Regions from separate parts of the Metabacillus indicus genome, predicted to be linked through region 2. Evidence: riboswitches for the same ligand, from Rfam matches in the RefSeq annotation. Region 2 holds a riboswitch; each other region holds the start of a gene.
What was found. Region 2 has a riboswitch for S-adenosylmethionine ahead of ACK1LH_RS17815 (O-acetylhomoserine aminocarboxypropyltransferase/cysteine synthase family protein). Riboswitches for the same ligand answer to the same signal wherever they lie in the genome.
Positions count from the first base shown of each region.

Region 1: it holds a riboswitch for S-adenosylmethionine, as region 2 does, so the genes downstream of both, ACK1LH_RS01215 (LLM class flavin-dependent oxidoreductase) here and ACK1LH_RS17815 (O-acetylhomoserine aminocarboxypropyltransferase/cysteine synthase family protein) in region 2, are expected to answer to the same signal.
Region 3: it holds a riboswitch for S-adenosylmethionine, as region 2 does, so the genes downstream of both, ACK1LH_RS05375 (methionine biosynthesis PLP-dependent protein) here and ACK1LH_RS17815 (O-acetylhomoserine aminocarboxypropyltransferase/cysteine synthase family protein) in region 2, are expected to answer to the same signal.

Region 1 covers NZ_CP176757.1:206,890-213,878, reverse strand. Annotated here, with positions in the region: gene ACK1LH_RS01230 (UDP-N-acetylmuramoyl-tripeptide--D-alanyl-D-alanine ligase) at 1-148, opposite strand, end outside; gene ACK1LH_RS01225 (D-alanine--D-alanine ligase) at 248-1,333, opposite strand; gene ACK1LH_RS01220 (thioredoxin family protein) at 1,609-1,929, shown strand; SAM riboswitch class I at 1,987-2,093, shown strand; gene ACK1LH_RS01215 (LLM class flavin-dependent oxidoreductase) at 2,174-3,235, shown strand; gene ACK1LH_RS01210 (class I SAM-dependent methyltransferase) at 3,677-4,435, opposite strand; gene ACK1LH_RS01205 (DedA family protein) at 4,523-5,122, opposite strand; gene ACK1LH_RS01200 (hypothetical protein) at 5,253-5,951, opposite strand; gene ACK1LH_RS01195 (ABC transporter ATP-binding protein) at 5,948-6,817, opposite strand; gene ACK1LH_RS01190 (GntR family transcriptional regulator) at 6,807-6,989, opposite strand, start outside.
Region 2 covers NZ_CP176757.1:3,473,506-3,480,494, forward strand. Annotated here, with positions in the region: gene ACK1LH_RS17815 (O-acetylhomoserine aminocarboxypropyltransferase/cysteine synthase family protein) at 37-1,353, opposite strand; SAM riboswitch class I at 1,422-1,533, opposite strand; gene ACK1LH_RS17820 (hypothetical protein) at 1,608-1,928, opposite strand; gene ACK1LH_RS17825 (thioredoxin family protein) at 2,071-2,379, opposite strand; gene ACK1LH_RS17830 (toprim domain-containing protein) at 2,400-2,747, opposite strand; gene ACK1LH_RS17835 (YusG family protein) at 2,879-3,121, opposite strand; gene gcvH (glycine cleavage system protein GcvH) at 3,175-3,558, opposite strand; gene ACK1LH_RS17845 (arsenate reductase family protein) at 3,620-3,982, opposite strand; gene ACK1LH_RS17850 (acyl-CoA dehydrogenase family protein) at 4,152-5,936, opposite strand; gene ACK1LH_RS17855 (acetyl-CoA C-acetyltransferase) at 5,971-6,989, opposite strand, start outside.
Region 3 covers NZ_CP176757.1:1,063,903-1,070,891, reverse strand. Annotated here, with positions in the region: gene metC (cystathionine beta-lyase) at 1-756, opposite strand, end outside; gene ACK1LH_RS05375 (methionine biosynthesis PLP-dependent protein) at 743-1,867, opposite strand; SAM riboswitch class I at 1,998-2,121, opposite strand; gene ACK1LH_RS05370 (carbohydrate ABC transporter permease) at 2,201-3,010, opposite strand; gene ACK1LH_RS05365 (carbohydrate ABC transporter permease) at 3,028-3,903, opposite strand; gene ACK1LH_RS05360 (ABC transporter substrate-binding protein) at 3,964-5,217, opposite strand; gene ssuD (FMNH2-dependent alkanesulfonate monooxygenase) at 5,219-6,295, opposite strand; gene ACK1LH_RS05350 (DMT family transporter) at 6,576-6,989, opposite strand, start outside.

The sequences.
Region 1 (6,989 bases), 880 kb from region 2:
TTTCTCCGGCTATCGGCACAAACAGCGTGCCTGCTTCAATCTTTCTGGAATCCGTTGTAATGCCGTGGATCATGGTGTTTTCATGTTGGGGCGCAAGGCCTGATCCTCCCGCCATTGTCTGAATGTCGCGTAAAGAACGTTTAATCATGCGCTGTAATCTCCCTTCTTTTATGTAAACTTTGTTCAAGCCTTCTGGACAATGAATAAGAAACACTATTCTTTAATGAATAGTGTTTCCAGGCTTTCCTTAAAACGTGTGTTTAATTTGCTGCTTGCCTTCGTGGCGTTCAAGGGCAAGCTCGACAAGACGCCCGATAAGCTCAGGGTACTCAACGCCTGTATGCTTCCAAAGAAGCGGGAACATGCTGTATGGCGTGAATCCCGGCATTGTGTTCACTTCGTTGATCAGCGCTTTTCCGTCTTCTGTCAGGAAAAAGTCTGCGCGTACAAGTCCTGATCCGTCGATTGCCTTAAAGGATTTAATGGCAAGCTCTTTAATCAGTTCATATTCTTCTTCCGTAACCTGCGCAGGAATCATCATGTCCGTGTCGCCGTCTTCGTATTTCGCTTTATAATCATAGAATTCTTTTTTAGGAGCAACTTCACCGACAACCGAACAGATCGGCTCATCATTTCCGATGACGCCGATTTCAATCTCGCGTCCGATGATGCCTTCTTCAATGATGATCTTACGGTCATAATCAAATGCCTCTGCGAATGCTTTTTCAAGTGACGCACGGTCTTTGCATTTGCTGATGCCGACACTTGAGCCCAGATTGGCAGGCTTAACAAAGCAAGGATAACCAAGCTCCTGCTCCACTTTATCGTAAGCTTCTTCAGGCGCCTTTTTCCACTCGCTCTTAATGTAGGAAACATAGTTAGCCTGCTCAAGTCCTGCCTGGGCAAACAAGTTTTTCATGATCACTTTATCCATTCCTGCTGCAGACGCAAGGACACCGTTTCCGACATACGGAAGGTTCAGAAGCTCAAGCATGCCCTGAACAGTGCCGTCTTCACCGTTCGGTCCGTGAAGAAGCGGGAATACTACATCAATTTGTTCGTTCGTTTCATCTGCTTTTGCAGGGAAAAGATCCTGATTGAGCGCAACCGGAGAAACCGCTGTGCCATTTTGGCTGAACTGAAGCTCAGCAGGTGAAGCTGCCGGCTCAGTAAGCTTGGGTCCGCGGAACCATTCGCCTTTTTCGGAAATGTAGATCGGATGTATATCAAATTTATTCGTATCAAGTGCTTTTATAACAGCAAGTGCCGTCTGCAGGGAAACCTGATGCTCTGCGGACTTGCCTCCATATAATAATCCAACTTTAATTTTCATGCGGATATCCCCCTAAGAAAAGTTCATCTCTACTATATTATCACTTTCGGCCCAAATTGTTATAGCCCATCATGGATTTCTTTATAACATTCGGGCAAAGGCACAATTTGCGTCCTTTAAAGGCGTTTCCAATTTCAGTAAGGCAGGCGATGTAAGCGCGTTTGTCTTTATCCTGTTTTTTGCCGGCAATCATTGCGCACTTTTTCATGCATCAGGCATTTCCTGCATGCAAAACACCTGTTTTGTATTAAAATAAGGGCAAGGAGGTCTGATTCATGAAACCAATTACATCAGAAGAACAGTTCCAAACATTAATTACCCAAGATCAAGAGGTGCTAATCAAATTTTTCGCAGACTGGTGCCCTGACTGTACAAGAATGAATATGTTTATCGGCGAAATTATGGAATCCTATTCCTCATATGAATGGTATGAAATCAATAAAGATGAGTTCCCTGAAATTGCAGAGAAGTACCAGGTTATGGGGATTCCGAGCATCCTGATTTTTAAAAACGGCGAGAAGCTCGGACACCTTCACAGTGCGAATGCAAAGACTCCCGACCAGGTGACGGAGTTCCTTCAGGAGAAGCTGGGCTGATTTTTTAGAATTGACATACTAATCAAATTATTTTATGATACAACTAATTTCATACGTTTCTTATCAAGAGAGGTGGAGGGATATGGCCCTTTGAAGCCTCGGCAACGGATCTGACAGCAGAAACCGTGCCAATTCCAGCAAACAGTTTGTTTGAAAGATGAGAGCTAGAACTTGCACAGCAGAACCAGCCTCTCTTGTCTAACAAGAGGGGCTTTTTTATGCAGATTAGAGAGGGGATTCCGCAATGAAATACGGTTTTTGGCTGCCAATCTTCGGGGGATGGCTCAGAAATGTAGAAGATGAAAAAATGCCTCCTACTTACGCCTACGCAAAGGAAGTTATCCAAAAAGCAGAGGAGTGGGGCTACGACACCACCCTTATCGCCGAGCTTTACTTAAATGATATTAAGGGACCTGAGCATGATTCGCTTGAAGCCTGGACGACTGCTGCCGCTCTTGCCGCCGTCACAGAGAAAATTGAAATTATGACAGCAGTCAGACCCGGCTTCCACAACCCTGCTGTCACGGCAAAGATGGCAGCAAACATTGACCACATCAGCAATGGGCGGTTTACCCTGAACGTTGTTTCCGCCTGGTGGGAAGAAGAGGCACGGCAGTACGGCGGCATTTTTACAGAGCACGACGCGCGCTACGACCGGACCGAAGAATTTATTGAAGTCCTGAAGGGGCTTTGGGAAAAAGAAACGTTTACGTATCAGGGAAGGTTTTATGACCTGATGAATGCCCGCCTTTCACCGAAGCCGGTGCAAAAGCCTAATCCAATTCTCTATGCAGGAGGAGAAAGTCCGCGCGGAAAAGAAACGATCGCTGAGCATTGCGATGCTTATGTGATGCACGGGGGAACGGCAGACGAAATCAAAACGAAGATTGACGGCATGAAGCAGCTGCGGGCAGCACGCGGAAAAGAGCCCTTTCAATCGTTCGGAATGGCTGCCTACATCATCTGCCGGGATACCGAAGAAGAAGTGCAGCAGGAGCTGAAGCGGATAACAGATGTTAAAGAATCTTCCGCCTATGCAGGTTACAAAGACTTCACGACGAAATCCCAGCTTGAACAAAAGCTTGAGCTCTATGACTATTCGGTTTCAAACCGCGGGCTTCGTCCAAATTTGATTGGCACTCCTGAGCAGATTGCTGACAAGATCCTTGAGTATGAAGAGGCAGGACTTGATTTACTCCTCCTCCAGTTCTCGCCGCAGCTTGAAGAAATGGAGCGCTTTTCATTACAGGTCATGCCGCTTGTGGAAAAGAAACGGAAAGAAAGCACGTTTTCATCGTTAACTTGATTGATTGACGCAGAAAAACGCTTGGATCTTATTTGCCAAGCGTTTTGTGCGTTATTTTCAATTTAGCACTTAACGTACCCGTTCCCTTGCGCTCCAGTCACTTGCTTTCCGCGGGGAGTGCCTGGAGCCTCCTCGCTGCGCTTGCGGGGTCTCCAGCGCCCTCTTCATCCCCAGAAAAGCGGAAGCGCCCGTTTTGCTCCGGCAGTCAGATAAGAAATCACCCGAAAAGTCCGGTTTTGACTTTTTGGGGGATTTTGTTCTGACAGAGGAGCCTGAGCGCTGCAGCTGGACAAGGAGTCAAGTGCCTTCCGATTCAGTCCACTTTATTTTCTGGATGTATTGGCTAAAAACTGTAATCAATCAACTGTCAGCAAAAACCACCGAGGCACCAATTTTCCGGGACTTTAACCAGTACCGCCCTTCAGCCCTCTTCCCTTTTCATCATTCCGGTTTTACAGCTTCAAACGTAATCGTCTGCCGGTCATGCTCCGGTGCTGCTCCATATGTATAGTCCGCAGAAATTACAATGTCTGTAAAGCCGAGGCGTTCTAGTACCAGCTTAAATTCCTTCACTCCGTACCACCTCATGGCAAACCTCTGCAGCTCGGTTTCTGAAAGCTTTCCGTCTTTCCACTTTTCATACTTCAGATAGGTCACGGAATACTGCTCAAGCACGCTGTACTCAACCTGCTTTGCCTCCATTGTGATGATGTGCTGATCGGGCGTTTCCCACATGCTGGTGAACACCTGATTCAGCTGCTTTTCCGGCTGCAGGTCAAGATCCAGAATAAGTCTGCCGCCCTCTGTTAAATGCTCATAAAAATTCTTCAGCGCATGAACAGATTCCCTCCGGTCTTCAATCAGCAGAAATGTGCCTGCAGGCAAAATAATCGCCTCGAATTTGCCCGGAAGCTTAAATTCACTCATGCTTGCTTCTGTGAGCACTGGACGAAGTCCCCTTTCCTCACATCGCTTCCGGCATGAATCAAGCATATACGCAGAGTTATCTAAGCCTTCAATGGCGAATCCATCCTCGAGCAAAGGAATGTACACTCTTCCGGACCCCGCACCCGGCTCAAGGATTCTCCCCTTCACTTCACGCAGACGTTCCCGGTAAAACTCAAGATCGCCAAAGGAATGGCCCACCGGCTTGTCTAAATCATATACTTCTGTTGCTAGCTTGCTGTACTGGCTGAACATTCATATCCCCCTTGCCGCGCATTCTACTATTATTAATAGCCCTAAACGCATCCAACATACATTTAATCAAACGTTTGTTTAATTCGCTTAGATTCTCTTTTCTCCTGCTTCATTTTTTTTCATTAAATAATAGCCAATGCCTGCAAGCGTCATAATGAGAATCATCGGCAGCACGTACGGCTCTGCATTTTCTTTGATCTGTGTCCAGTTTGTGCCAAGCTGAATGCCCATATATAAAAAGAAAACAGTCCAGGGAATCATGGCTGCAGCCGTGTATACGGTGAATCTCCATAGCGGCATTTTCCCAATCCCGGCAGGAATGGAGATGGCATGCCTCACAACTGGGATAAATCTTGCCGTGAAAATAACGCCCGCTCCGTATTTTTCAAACCATTTTTCAGATAGATCCAGATGGTGGCTGCTGATGAAAAGATATTTTCCAAACTTCTCAAGAAAAGGTCTTCCTCCGTAATACCCCATCCAATAAAGAAAAAGCTGCGCTAAGGTTCCGCCGACAACTCCGGCGATGACAGCTCCTGTAAAGTCTACCCGGCCGAGTGAAATCAAATATCCTCCGTAGCCAAGCACAATTTCACTCGGAATGATTTCAATCATCAAACCGAGCGCAATCCCGTAATAACCAAGATCTGCAAGCGTCTCAAGCAGTGAGTAAATTAGCTCCTTCATAATGGCTCCTTTTCTCTTCATATTTCAGCAGCCTGTGCGGCCAAGCCTTTCACACATATATATGCTTGTTCCTCTTCCTCTAATCTCTTAAAAACTGAAAAAAGCAAACCGGAAACGGTCTGCTTTCTCTTTATCTTGTCATCACCGATTTGGCAGCGGCACCTATGAGAATAAACCATCCTAACACTAATAGAAGTGCTCCAACCCCCATCAGGCCTCCGTGGTATGCAAGCGCCTGTTCTCCTCCAAATTTGAATATTACTGCGATAAATTCATCCCGAACGGCCGGAATAAACAGAAGGACTGCAGCAAGACCAATAGCAGCATATCCGCCAAGGAGGCCAAAGCGGTAAAAAATACTTCCAAGCACAAAGAACATGGCCTGAAGAAAGAAGCAAATGGCAGTATCCACATAAAAATTCGTCAAATACGGGAACTCACTTTCAAGGATCATCGATAGGTAGAACAATTTCAGCTCGCCTGGTCCAAAGGCTTCCATCGCTTCGAGCACCATAATCAATACCGTATGGGAAGCAGCCATAAACAATGCAAGCATCAGCAGGAACAAGCTTGTCGTCACATAATAATTCCGTCTTGTCGCACCCATTTTGATGCTGAACGGATACGTTTCTTTTACTGTCAGGAAACCGGCAATCGAGCTGAAAATGTAAACGGCCATTCCGCTTGAAACCGTCAAATTGCCTCCAGCTGATAACTGAATTCCGTAGGATAAAGCCATACATGCAATGAGAATACTCCAGAAGATCGTAAGGGAATTACGGATGTCCAATACTTCAAACAACAGTATGCCGCGGCACTGTCTGATCATGCTGATACCCCGCCTTTCGTTTTTTCTGTCAAGTAAACCATCAATTCCTGCACAGGCACATGCTCTACTTTGAGTCCTGCTTTTTGTGCCTCTGATTTGCTTTCCCCGTACAGCACCGCCTGTTCCATGCTGCCGAATGCTTTGCGGTGAATGACATTCTTTCCTGCTGTAAATGCGGATACATCTGATCTTGGGCCGTTTACGATAAACGACTCCTCACGCAGCTCATCGGCATTTTTCTGCATCAAAAGCTTTCCGTCCGAAACAATCAGCACTTCTTCAAGCAGCCTGCTGACTTCATCGATAAGGTGTGTGGAAAGGATGAACGTTCTTTCCTGGACCTCATATTCCTCCAGCAGAAGATCATAAAACCGGCTTCTGGCTGCAGCATCAAGGCCGATATACGGTTCATCGAAGATGGTGATAGGCGAGCGGCTTGCGAGTCCTACTGTGATTCCGAGCGCAGACTCCATTCCTTTTGACAGGGATTTAACTTTCATTTTCTTATCCAGTGAAAATTCCTCAAGGAGTTTTTCAGCTGTTTCAAGGCTCCAGTTCGGGTAAAAGTACCCGGCAAACTTGAAGATGTCGCCGATTTTCATTCCCTTTTTAAAATTTTCGCTTTCATTGATAAGGCAGATCGATTCTGTAATTGCCTGATTTTCAAACGGCTTCTGGCCGCCGATCAGAACCTCGCCGCCATCAGGCATGACCTGCCCTGCAAGAATTTGCATCAGCGTGGTTTTGCCTGCTCCATTTCTGCCGAGAAGGCCGTAGATTTTATTCCCTTCAAGTTGCATTGTAATGGCGTCCAATGCTTTCTTTTTCCCATATTCTTTTGTTAACCCCGTGATGCTAACGTTCATTTGCTCCGCCCCCTTTTTCAAGCATTTCTTTCAAATCGCTCACACTGATATTCAGCTTTTGCGCCTCGGATTTCAGCGGCAGGATATAGGCTTCAAAAAACTGCTCCTTGCGCTGATGAACCAGCTTGCTCTTTGCCCCGTCTGCTACAAACATCCCAATTCCCCTTTTCTT
Region 2 (6,989 bases):
AAAGTACGTGTCAAGAACAAAACTTCCGGATCATGCTTATCGTGCTGTCGATTCTGTCAGTGACCTAATGCCGACAGCCTTCTCAATTGCCTGCTCCAAGTCTTCGAGAAGGTCGTCTATATGTTCAATTCCAACAGAGAGCCTGATTAAGTCTTCCGTTACGCCTGATTTTCTTAAGCCCTCAGCGTCAAGCTGCTGGTGTGTCGTGCTGGCAGGATGGATGATGAGGCTCTTTGCATCCCCTACATTCGCAACGTGTGACCACAGCTCTGCAGAGTTGATCACTTTAGCCCCTGCTTCGCGTCCGCCTTCAATGCCGAATACGACAACTGCGCCTGCTCCCTCAGGCAAGTATTTCTCAGCAAGAGCCTGGTCCGGATGCTTTGAATCTTCAGGATAAAGAACCCATTTCACTGCAGGATGTCCGTTCAGATAGTCTACAACCTTCCTCGTATTCGAGATATGCTCTTTCATTCTGACGTGCAGCGTTTCAAGACCGAGGTTAAATTGAAAAGCATTAAACGGGCTGAGAGCAGGCCCAAGATCCCTCAGCAGCTGCACCCTCGCTTTTACAATATAGGCTGCTTCCGGAAGGGCTTCCGCATAAACCAGGTTATGATAGCTTGGATCAGGTGTCGTGAAACCTGGGAATTTTCTGCTGTTCCAGTCGAATTTCCCTCCATCTACAATGACACCGCCAAGCGTTGTGCCATTTCCAAGCAGCCACTTTGTCGCAGAATGGACAACGATATCAGCACCGTGTTCAAGGGGACGGCACAAATACGGCGTGGCGAATGTATTATCTACAATCAGCGGAATGCCGGCCTCATGAGCAATTTTTGCAACGGCTTCTATATCAAGCACTTGAAGACTCGGGTTGCCGATTGTCTCGGCAAAAATGACTTTCGTTTTTTCTGTGATCGCGCTTCTGAAATTTTCCGGGTTCTCCGGATTAACAAATGTGGTTTCAATGCCGTATTTTGGCAAAGTTGTCTGGAAAAGATTATAGGTTCCCCCGTAGAGACTGGACGCGGACACGATTTCATCCCCGGCACCGGCAATGTTCAGAATCGAAAGGGTAATGGCAGCCATACCGCTTGCTACTGCAAGACTTCCGACACCGCCTTCTAGTTCAGCAATGCGCTCCTCAAGGACGGAGGAAGTCGGATTATGTATACGAGTGTAAATGTACCCCTGTTCTTTTAATGCAAATAAGTTTGAAGCGTGCTCAGTGTCATTGAAAACGTATGCATTAGACTGGTAAATCGGAACAGATCTGGCACCTGTTCCAGGATCAGGCTTAAGCCCTCCATGAATGTTGACGGTCTCCAAACGGTACTTTTTTTGAGTCATGATCCATTTCTCCTCCCAAGTTTCAAAAAATAAAAAGCCCCTTCAAAGAAGAGGCGCGCATCCCGGTCTTCTTATCTTTCAGAGCATATGCACTCTGCTGGAATTGGCACCGTGATTCACTCTCTATAACCGGTTGCCGGGCTTCACAGGGCCAGGCCCCTCCACCGCTCTTGATAAGATATCTTATTATTTCTGTTGGAATTGTATCACTTTAGTTTGTCTTAAGTCAATTATTTGTTTGAATTTTTAGAATATTATTTGCAGAGCTGAATGAGTGACTCTATCCGAAGTATATTTCTGAATGATCCTTTTGCCTCCATAGCGCCAAGTTTTACAAGCTGCAAAAGCCTGATCGGCGAATGAAAGCAATCTTGAAAATGCTTTTCTTCCCCAATAATCTGCACATGAAAGAATTCATCATCACTGCTTATATGGCAGTTGCCTTTTTGCAAAACCAGGGTTGATTTCTTGTTGATATTTTTAACAAAAAACTCAATTCTCAAGTTTTCATTTGGAAGCAGCGGCTGAATAAAGTGGGCATTATTCATTTTTTCGGCAAAAAAGTCCAGATTCATCGTTTCTCCCCATTTCCGTGCAAGTGGTTAAGGGAGAAATTCTAGTTTTCCGTACTTTTCCCTTTAAGAAAGCTTCGACATATTCCTTCCCGCAGATAGACAAGATTCTATTTCCCAAGAAATATGTCAAATGCCGCCCTCATCAGGCGGCATGTTTTTTCAATATGTGATAGAGATGTTCGACAGAATGAAAGGCATACGTTTTGCTGATTACTCTTCCATTTTCAAAAACAAGCAGGCAAGGGACACTTTCAATTTCCCAGTCTGACGCCTGTTTCGGTAGATAATTCAGGTTGGCCATATTTATTTCAAGGGCAGGCAGCATCGCCTCAACGACTGTCATCATTTTTTTAGCAAGCTGACATGTGCCGCAAAAAGGTGTATAGAGATAAAGAATGGCTTTTTCCTTGTCTGCGAGTCTGCTTACCTGCTCTTCATTGCATTCGATCATCGGCTTTTCAGCAGCTCCCTTTATAAAAATTTAGCATGTACATCAATGTTTGCACTCAGCAGCACAGCTGCGACGTGCTGATCCGGCGCGGTGGCAACTTCCCTGTACATTTTGTCGATAAACAAATGCGCAGCCTCGGGAAATTCGCGTTTAAACTGTTTTCTCAGGCGATCCCCGGAATCGTCAGAATCCACAAGCACATATACATCGCGGCTGAACAGTTCATCCACCATTTCATCAAGCCGTGTCAGACTGATCGTGCCGTTTGTACAAATGATTTCTACCGGTTCATTGACAACATTCAATACTTTACGCTTATCAGATGTACCTTCAACTATTATGACTTTTTCAACCTCAATTGCAGACATCGCCATCACCTATTCAGTTAGAGTATATGTTATCTATAACCTATTCGAAATGCATGAGGTTGTTTCCTTCTGACCTTTATAACAGGCCGTCACAACAGGAAAAGGCAGTGGAACATTCCACTGCCAAGTCATCAGCACCAGCCGTTTTCTTCGTCACAATCGACATACTTCTCATCTTGTTTAGATAGAACGTCTGCATACTGAAAAAAGGAATGATTTTCTTCTTCATATCCATTTTTCAACGACACCCGGCCGTCCGGTCCAAGTGACATCGAACCGATTTGCTCTTTTTCAAAAAACAGATTCATCTGTCCGCCTTCAAACCTGCCGGTAACGCGATCCGTAATATCCAGCCGCTTCTTTTCAAATGACATGCTGAAACACCCTCCTTTTTACTGTTTAGGGTGTCCAGAAGGCGGATTGATTATCAGTCTTCGTTTGTCATTTCTTCGTATTGCTCAGCAGTCATCAGGCTGTCAACATCACCTGCATTGCTTGGCTCGATGACAATCATCCAGGCTTTTTCATATGGAGACTCGTTGACAAATTCAGGGCTGTCATCAAGGTCTTCATTAATTTCAACAACCGTTCCGCTGATTGGAGCATAAAGCTCAGATACTGTTTTTACAGACTCAACGCTGCCGAATGGCTCGTCTGCTTTAATTTCGTCGCCTACTTCAGGAAGTTCAACAAACACAATATCTCCAAGCTCTGATTGTGCAAAGTCCGTAATCCCGATGCGTACTTTATCGCCTTCAACTTTTACCCACTCGTGTTCTTCAGAGTAGCGAAGTTCTTTTGGTGTGTTCATGTTTTCTACCTCCAACTGATTATCGTGTTTTATTTGTAAAAAGACTAAAAGTGTAAGTCTTCTACTTCCCTAGCCAGGTTTCTTTAAATTGATCTTCTTTAAATCCGGCAGTTGTCTTGTTTCCGTCTGTTGTCAGCGGACGTTTAATAAGCATGCCGTCTGATGCCAAAAGCGTAAGAAGCTCATCTTCTGACATGGAGGATATTTTATCCTTCAGGCCAAGTTCACGGTATTTTTGACCGCTTGTGTTAAAGAATTTTTTGATTTCCAGACCGCTTGAATCAAGCATGGTTTTCAGCTCTTCTTTTGACGGCGGATTTTCAACAATATGTATTTCTTCTGCCTGCAAATGGTGATCTTCTAACCACTTTTTTGCTTTCCGGCATGTCCCGCATTTCGGATACCAGTAAAATTTAAGCGCCACTCTTTTCACCACCTGCAACCGTAATTGAACATCATTATTTTACCACATTCTTTTTGACAAGCATAATGACAAGCATCGTCATTCTGCCATCTATTATCTTAGCCTTTTTTCAGCAAAAAACATCAAAAAGGCCTTTTCTTTTGAAAAAGGCCTTTTTGAAAGGTGTTTATTACGCGCGGTATCCGTTCTCTTCGATCAGTGCAGCAGCGATTTCACGCTTCTTGGCAATCACATTGATCGGCGTGTGGCGAGTGAATTTTCTTAATGCCGAGATCATCATGCGGAGAGTGTCTCCCTGTTCAATCGCAACAAGAGATTCTTTTGCATGTGCTTCAATTTCGTTGAATGCTTCCTGGCAATACACTTGTGTGTAAAGAAGTTTTTGAGCACTCTTAGCTTCACCATACTTGTTAATTGCCTTTTCCGTGCGGAGGATGGCAGATTCCATAGCGTATACATTGCTCACGATATCAGCAATGTTCACTAAAACTTCCTGTTCCTTCTGCAGGGACTTGCCGTATTTCTGAGCAGCAAGTCCGGCAATCATTAGACCGATTTTCTTTGCATTTTTCAAAAGGTGCTTTTCCTGCTCAAGAACGCCGTCTCCCGGTTCTTCAGGCATAAGCATCATTAGCTCTTCCTGAAGAGCCTGTGCTTTTTGAAGTAGCGGCAGTTCACCCTTCATTGCTTTTCTTAAAAATGTGCCAGGAACGAGAAGACGGTTGATTTCATTCGTTCCTTCAAAAATACGGTTAATACGTGAGTCGCGGTATGCTCTTTCTACTTCGTACTCAGCCATGAAGCCGTATCCGCCGTGAATCTGAACGCCTTCATCAACGACATAGTCAAGTGTTTCAGAACCGAGGACTTTGTTCAGTGAACACTCGATTGCGTATTCTGCAATAGATGCCGCAACTTCTTTTCCGTCCTTGACTTCTTCAGGAGTCAGGCGGCTCATGCGGTCTTCAAATAATCCAACTGTACGGTAAACTGAGCTTTCCATTGCATATGTTTTTGAAGCCATGTTTGCCAGTTTTTCCTGGATGAGCGAGAAGCTGCTGATTGGCGTTTTGAACTGCTGGCGCTGATTGGCATATTCAACAGATACGTCGATAATGCGTTTTGATCCGCCGATCGTTCCGACAGCAAGCTTATAGCGTCCGATATTTAGAATGTTAAAGGCAATAACGTGGCCTTTTCCAAGATCTCCAAGAAGATTTTCTTTAGGAACAAGCGCATCTTCTAAAATAAGTGTTCTTGTAGATGAACCTTTGATTCCCATTTTCTTTTCTTCCGGACCGGTTGAAACCCCAGGATATTCTTTTTCTACGATAAACGCTGAGAAATGCTCTCCGTCAACCTTTGCATAGACAACGAACACGTCTGCAAAGCCGGAGTTTGTGATCCACTGTTTTTCGCCGTTCAATACATAATGCGTGCCTTCTGCATTAAGCTTTGCCGTCGTTCTGGCACCAAGGGCATCTGAGCCTGATCCTGGTTCAGTCAGTGCATAGGCTGCAATGCGCTGTCCTGATGCAAGGTCTGGAAGGTACTGCTGCTTTTGCTCTTCGCTTCCGAAAAGAACGATTGGCAGAGACCCGATACCGACATGCGCACCGTATGAAAGAGAGAAGCTTCCTGCACGGGCAAATTTTTCAGTAATCAGCGCAGAGCTGATTTTATCAAGGCCAAGGCCGCCGTATTCTTCAGGTACGTCAGCACCGAGAAGGCCAAGGTCGCCTGCCTGCTTCAATAGTTTGACAGACTTGTCAAACTGGTGATTTTCAATATCTTCAAGCTGAGGAAGTACATCATTTACGACGAAATCCTCTGTCGTTTTGGCAATCATTTTATGCTCATCTGTGAAATCCTCTGGCGTAAAAACACTTTCAAATGTTACATCATCAAGTAAAAAGCTTCCGCCCTTGATTAGATTTTCAGTTGTTTTTGACATTGCTTGTTCCCCCATTTTCCTGATTTTTTAAGCCTTACACTAATTCAAATACTCCCGCTGCACCCATTCCGCCGCCGATGCACATTGTGACAACTCCGAATTGCTCGCCGCGGCGCTTCATTTCGTGAATAAGGGAAAGGGTTAATTTTGCTCCTGTACAGCCAAGCGGATGACCGAGCGCAATTGCTCCTCCGTTGACATTCACTTTCTCTTCATCAATTCCAAGAGCTCTCATGACTTGTATAGACTGTGAAGCAAATGCTTCATTCAGTTCAAAGAGTCCAATATCAGACAGGCTTAAACCTGCAGCTTTCAGTGCACGAGGAATCGCTTCGATCGGACCGATTCCCATTACTTCAGGAGGTACTCCTCCTACTGCGAAGGATCTGAATTTCACGAGTGACTCCAGTCCAAGCGCATCCGCTTTTTCGCGGTCCATGACCATTACGGCAGCAGCACCGTCGCTCGTCTGCGAGGAATTTCCTGCTGTAACTGATCCTTTCACGTTGAATGCAGGTCTTAATGTTGATAGAATCTGCATAGTCGTTCCAGGACGGACACCCTCGTCTTTTGAGAACTGGAACGTTTTTTCGCGGAGCTTATGATCTGCTCCCACACTTCTATGTGTAACCTTTACAGGCACGATTTCATCGTCAAACTTGCCCTCTGCAATGGCTCTTGCCGCTTTTTCATGGCTTCTTACTGCAAAGGCATCCTGCTCCTCGCGGCTGACTCCGTATTTGACAGCTACCTGCTCTGCCGTGTGGCCCATTCCCATGTAATATTCAGGCGCACTTTCAGCAAGCAATGCATTCGGACGGACAACATGGCCCATCATCGGCACCATGCTCATTGATTCGGCTCCGCCTGCAATGGCTGTATCCGAGTGGCCAAGCATAATCTTCTCCGCTGCGTAAGCAATACTTTGAAGACCTGATGAACAATAGCGGTTGACAGTGATCGCCGGTACTGTATACGGCAAACCGGCAAGCGCGCCGATGTTACGTGCAAGGTTCAGCCCCTGCTCTGCTTCAGGCATCGCACATCCAATGA
Region 3 (6,989 bases), 1.7 Mb from region 2:
TACGTTCAATGTTTTCATGCCACGGAGAACGAGCCAGCAGTCCTGGACGCCGAGGACGGCTCCGAATGCGTTCTGCAGTTTCTGTACTCTCGCTGCAAGCTCCTCTCCCTTTACAACGGCAAGGCCTGCAAGGACGTCGCTGTGTCCGGCAAGGAATTTGGTGGCGCTGTGAAGGACGATGTCCACGCCGAGTTCAATCGGCCGCTGCAAAGCTGGTGTAAGGAACGTATTATCTAAAAACGTCAGGCATCCGTTTGCTTTTGCAAGCTTTGTAATCCCCCGGATGTCGGTAATTTTCAAAAGAGGATTGGACGGCGTTTCAACGTAAATGACTTTCGTATTCGGCCTGATATGAGAAGCCACTTCATGCAGATCGGTCATGTCAACAAAGCTGTACTCGATGCCGAATCTGCTGAGAACGTCTGTAATGATCCGGTATGTTCCCCCGTAAACATCCTCTGTAATCAGGACATGGTCTCCTTTTGAAAGAAGCAGAAAACAGGTGGAGATCGCTGCCATCCCGGATGCAAAAGCAAAGCCTCTTGTTCCGCCTTCAAGTTCAGTAATGGCCTGCTCAAGTGTTTCCCGCGTCGGATTTCCCGAACGGCCGTAGTCGAATTTCCCGTAATCGTCAAAATCAAACTGGTGAAACGTTGATGAATGATGAATGGGAACGCTGACCGCCCCTGTATCTTTCTGCGCCTTATGACTGTTGTGAAGCAGTTTCGTCTCGAATGTCCACTTACCGCTGCTCAACTTTATCTGCCTCCTTCATAAGTTCAAATGCCTGCAGCAGATCCTGCTCCAAGTCACCTGCGTGTTCAATGCCGACTGAAAAACGCAGCAGGCGGTTGCATACGCCGTTTGCAGCTCTGATCTCTTCTGGAATATCCATATGTGTCTGCGTGGCCGGATATGTGATAAAGCTCTCAACGCCTCCGAGACTCTCAGCAAAGGTTATCGTCTTCAGTGCTTTTAAAAATGGATTGACCCACTCTTCTTTTTGCAGTCTGAACGAAAGCATTCCGCCTTTTCCCGGGTATAAAACATCCGTTACTTCGGATTGGCTCTCCAAAAATTCTGCAACCTGTCCTGCATTTTTTTCATGCTGATTCATCCTTAAAGCAAGTGTCTTCATCCCGCGGATCAAAAGCCATGAATCAAATGGGGAGAGCACGCCGCCGATTGCATTATGGTGCTGGGCAAGCTCTTCGCAAAGCTCTTTGCCTTTTGCGACGACAAGACCTGCAAGTACATCGTTATGTCCGCCCAAATATTTGGTAGCACTGTGAATGACAATATCGGCTCCGTCTAAAATCGGCGTCTGCAGAATAGGCGTGTAGAACGTATTATCAACAATCAGCAGCAGCTTGTGTTCCCGTGCCATTTCGGCTATATCGCTGACCTCTGTTTCCTGCATCAAAGGATTTGTCGGAGTCTCCAGAAAAATCGCCTTTGTGCGGTCATTGATCAGCTGCTTTGTACAGTCCCCGTCTTTAAAATCCGCATAATGGAAAACAAGGCCGTATTTGCGCCATTCCCGTTCAAACAAACGGTATGTTCCGCCGTACAAATCGGAAGAGACAATCAGTTCATCCCCGCTTTTAAACAGGGCCATCAGCGTCTGAATGGCTGCCATTCCCGAACTGAATGCATATCCCTGATCGCCGTGCTCAAGATCTGCGATTGCTTTTTCTAAAATTGTTCTCGTTGGATTTCCTGTCCTGATGTAATCAAACCCTGTTGATTCCCCGATTCCATTATGTCTGTAGGCTGTTGAAAAGTAGACGGGCGGGTTTACCGTTCCCGTTATGTTTTCACTGCGATTCCCGATTTGCGCCAAAGTTGTTTCAATGCGTTCCGACATGATTAAACACCATCCTGTTTGTCATTTCTTCTTTTACACGCCCTGGACCGGGCTTTTTTATATGCTTTGGAAAAATAAAAAGCGCCTTCCTCATATAAGAAGAAGACGCTGGTTCGGCAAAACTGGCTTCCTCTTATCTCCCAAGCATTCAAGCTTGCTGGAATTAGCACCTTGGTTCGAACAGGCATCTGCCTGATCTTTTCCGGTTGCTGAGGTTTCGCAGGGCCAGAACCCTCCACCTCTCTGGATAAGAATAAATAGTATGAATTTTTTAAATGTTTTTATTACCTTACCTCACTTTTTTCATAAATGCAAGGGTTTGGGGCAAAAAACTCAGCCCTTCACCGAGCCTGCAGTCATTCCCGCAATAAAATATTTCTGAAGGAAGATGTAGGCAATAATAAGCGGCGCAGAGGCAATCATCACGCCGGTGAACAGCATCGGATAGTTCGTCATGTACTCCCCCTGAAATTCAAGCAGAGCAAGCGGCAAGGTCTTATATTCATCTTTCGTGATGAAAAGCAAAGGGTACAGCAGGTCGTTCCAGTGCATCACAAACAGAAAAATGGCTGTTGCAGACAGCGATGGAAGCGAGAGCGGCAGGGCAATTTTGCGGTACATCAGCCAGTTCCCGGCGCCGTCAATGGATCCTGCTTCAAACAACGATTTCGGCAGAGTTTTCATGAATCCAGTGAGAATGAAAACAGCAACAGGCAAGGTAGCCGCAATGTTGACGATCATCAGTCCCACGAGACTGTTCGTCAGCTTCAGCTGAAAAATCAACTGATAGAGCGGAATCATGTTCACCTGCGCAGGAATCATCATGCCGAGTGTGAAAAATCCGAACACAGCAGCGCTGAGTACACCGCCGATCCGCGTGATGGCAAAGGCGATCAGGCTTGCAAAAAACAGCGTCAGAAAGACGGATACAAGTGTGACAATTGAGCTGTTCTGAAAATACAGGCCCATCGACTGATCTTTAAAAATAGATATGTAATTTGACACTGAAAACCGTTCAGGCAGTCCGAGTACATTTTCATACATTTCAGCAATCGTTTTAAACGTTGTTAAAAAGATGGCGAAGATCGGAATGATGATAATGGCTGCGTAGATTAATATGAGTCCGTACTTTGTTCCTTTCAACGTTCGTCACCCTTTCCTCAGTAGTCGACCCTGTTTGCGTGCAATGCCTTAAACTGCACAAACGTAATCAAGGCAATGACGGCCATAAAAATAACGGATTCTGCTGATGCATAGCCAAATTTAAAGCTCCTGAATGCCGTTGTGTAAATCAGGGTTGCGATAATCTCCGTTGAATAGTTCGGACCTCCGCGCGTCATGGCAAAGATCAGATCGAACGCTTTAAATGATTGTATCGTTGTGTACGCGACAACGATGGTTGCTGCGGGAGCAACAAGCGGCCATGTGACTTTTTTGAACGTCTGCCATCTGCTTGCCCCTTCAATTTTGGCCACCTCGTAAAGATCGGCAGGAATGCTCTGAAGACCGGCAACAAAGATAATAATCATCTGTCCTGTATGAAACCATACTTGCACGACAGCAATTGAAAAAATGGCGATTTTCTCATCACCCAGCCAGTTCTGTGCCAGGAAATCAAGCTGCAGCCCTGTAAGAATGGTTTTAAGGAGCCCAAGGTTTGGATCGTAAATAAACGACCAGATAAAGGCGACTGAAACAGAGGATAGAATCGTAGGAAAAAAAAACAGTGCCCTGAAAAAAACATTGGTTCTTGTGTTTTTAATCAGGAAAAGGGCAAAGACAAGGGAAAACAGCGTTTGAAAAACAACGACAAACAGCATGAATTTCACGTTGTTTCCAAGTGCTTTTGCAAAAATAGAGTCATTTGTCGCCAGATTGATATAATTGGTCACTCCGACGAAATCAAAATCAGGGGAGATTCCGTCCCAGTTTGTAAATGAGTAAAAGAAGGCGCTCAGTGTCGGGTAGATAAAAAAGATGCTGTACACAAGAATGCCGGGTGCAAGAAAGAACAGCAGTGATTTGTTATGTTTCAGCAATGAAATGGCCTCCTTTCATGATGAGAAGAAGAGGGGGCTTTCCCCCTCTTCTCCGGATTACTTGCTTAAGTTCTGCTCAACAATTTTTTGTGCTTCTGCAGCCGCTTTTTCAGGATCCGTTCCGCCGATGACAGCCTGAATGGACGCGATCACCGCTTTTTCAACATCTGCATTCGGAATCAGAAAGCGGGGCTGGAACCGTGTGTTTTTTTCCATCCAGACAGCTGTATCTTTCAGTTCTTCAGACTCATACGTGACATCTTTAAGCGTTACATGCTGGCCGGTTTTATTTGCGTATTCGCCTGCATTTTCTGATTCAGAAAGGAAGCTCACGAATTTTTTTGCTGCATCCTGCTTCTCTGATTTGCTGTTGACTGCAAGCATGAACGTGGTTGTGTGGACCCCCTCGTATTTTGCTTCATTTTCAGCAACTGTGATTGGCGCAAGAAGCTGCAGCTTAATGTCCGGATTTTGCTGCTTAATGCCGGCCATAGCGTAAGATCCGCTTGCAAGCATTCCTGCTTTTTCCTGGGCCATCAGCGCAATGGCTCCGTCATGCTTTGTGCCGAGGGCTTCTTTAGCAATGTAGCCTTTGTCAGTAAGCTCTTTAAATTGAGAAAGCGTCTTGACCCACCACTCATCCGTCAATTTTGCATCGCCGGCCATAAGCTTCGCAAAAATCTCTTCGTCCGGCGCATTGTTCATCATCATGCTGTTCATCAGCTGTCCCGGGCCAATATCAGCTCCAGGGAAGGCGATAGGTGTATAGCCGTTTTCTTTAAGAGTTTCGCAAAGAGCCAAAAATCCTTCCCAGTCTTTAGGGGGCTCCAGTCCGAGTTCTTCAAAAATACCTGCATTATAGACAGGCTGGTTATAGACAAGCTGCAGCGGAACGGCAAGCTGTTTGCCGTCTGCCTTTCCTGCTTCTATCAGGTTTTCGTTGTAATTCTGAACAAATTCCTCATTGGAAAGGTCAGCGAAAAAGCCTGCTTTTTTAATAATTTCAAATTGAGATCCCGGGAATGATGTAAACACATCTCCCGTTGAACCGTCTCTGAGCAGCGTCTGTGCAGTAGACTGATATTCTTCAGATGGATAGACTGTCATGTTTACTTTGATTTTCGGATTCTCTTTTTCGAATTTGCTGATCAGTTCTTTAAAAACTTCAGCATCCTCCCCGCGCCAGTGGATAAAGCTGATTTCTGTCACTCCGTCTTTTCCGCTCCCTCCGGTTTCATTCGAGGAGCACCCGGCTAAAGCAAGGACCATTACGAATATTGCCGCTAAGAAGCTGCTGAGCTTTTTGTTCATCTTATACCTCCTGTTTGATGGTTTTATGTTTCAGGGGCAGCTTTGGAAACAGCAGTTCCGCTGTGCGGTATGCTTCTTCCAGATGCGGATACCCCGACATAATGAATGTGTCTACGCCTGCTTCGGCGTACTTTTTCATATTTTCGGCCACGCTGTCCGGATCCCCGACAAGCGCAGTCCCCGCACCTTCCCTTGCAAGACCAATTCCTGCCCACAGTCCCGGTGCGATTTCAAGCGCGTTTTTGTTGTCCAGCGACAAATCCGTCATCCGGCGCTGCGCGACTGAATCAAAGCGCGCAAATTTTTGTCTCTGCGCTTCCACTACGCTCTCATCAACATATTGAATGAGTTCGTCTGCAGCCTTCCATGCCTCTTCCGCCGTTTCTCTGACAATGACATGAAGCCTGATGCCAAACTTCACTTCGCGTCCTTTTTTGGCGGCGAGCTCCCTGACTTTGTCAATTCGCTCTTTCACGATTTCAACCGGCTCTCCCCATGTCAAATAATAATCAACGTGTTCTGCCGCCACTTCATGTGCTGCAGGTGATGTGCCCCCAAGATACAGCGGAGGATAAGGCTTTTGCACAGGCGGATGATGGATGCCGCCGCCTGCAATGTCAAAATACTCTCCCTTAAAATCAACCGATTCTTCTTCAAAAAGCCTTCTCCATACCGTCAAAAATTCATTTGTCTGCTCATAGCGCTTGTCATGGCTCAAATGAAGGCCGTCTCCTGCCAGCTCAACAGGGTCCCCTCCCTGTACGATATTCAAAAGAAGTCTTCCCCCTGAAATACGGTCAAGAGTAGAAGCCATGCGGGCTGCAATCGTCGGGGGCGTAAAGCCCGGTCTCAGTGCTATCAGAAATTTCATCCGTTCTGTCACAGGAATAAGGCTTGATGCGATGACCCATGAATCCTCGCATGCTTTTCCTGTCGGGAGGAGTGCTCCGGTGAACCCAAGCGTATCCACCGCTTTTGCCACCTGCTGCAAATATTCGATGGTGACCTCCCTCTTGCCTTTATCTGTACCTAAATATCTGCTGTCGCCTGCTGTCGGTAAAAACCAGAATATCTCCATATATATCCTCCTAAGTCATTTGCCTGTGCTCGAATGCACTGCTGTATTTTCAGCTGCCTGAATAAAAAAATGGATCCGCTTTCTTTTCAAAAAGGCTCCCAGCCCAAATAGACATGGGGCGGGAGCCTTTGGTTTTCCAATCAGCTCAATCCATATAAGATTAGTCAGAATTAATTTTTATAATAGTAAGAGTTTACAAGATTGTCAATTTATTTTGCATAATTTGGTGAAAAAAGGCTTTCCCTGTTAACATACATTCTTCAAAAAATGACAAACTCCTTTAACCTTTTCTCTTAAAATTCACAAGCATCACACCTGCAATGATCAGCATGCCCCCGGCGCCGCTCGCCAGCAGGACAGGCTCATTCAGCAGGAGCACGGCGGCAATGACGGTTGCAAGCGGCTCAAAGTAAAGGAAGGAGGATACTTTCGTTGCCTCCATGACTTCCAGCGCCTTCCCCCAGAACCAATAGGCTACGGCTGATACAAAAATCCCGAGAAACATAAGATGTGTCCAGTTTTCGCCTGTCAGAACGGACAGCTGCCTCCAGCCTTCTCCCCTGATGAAAAATGGGAGCGTCATTAGAAAGCCGAAAAAGCTTGTGTAAAAGGTGACCGTCAAAGCCGAATACGGTATCGCCAGTTTTTTAATCAAAATCGAATAAACCGCCCAGTTTAACGTGCTTAAAATCAT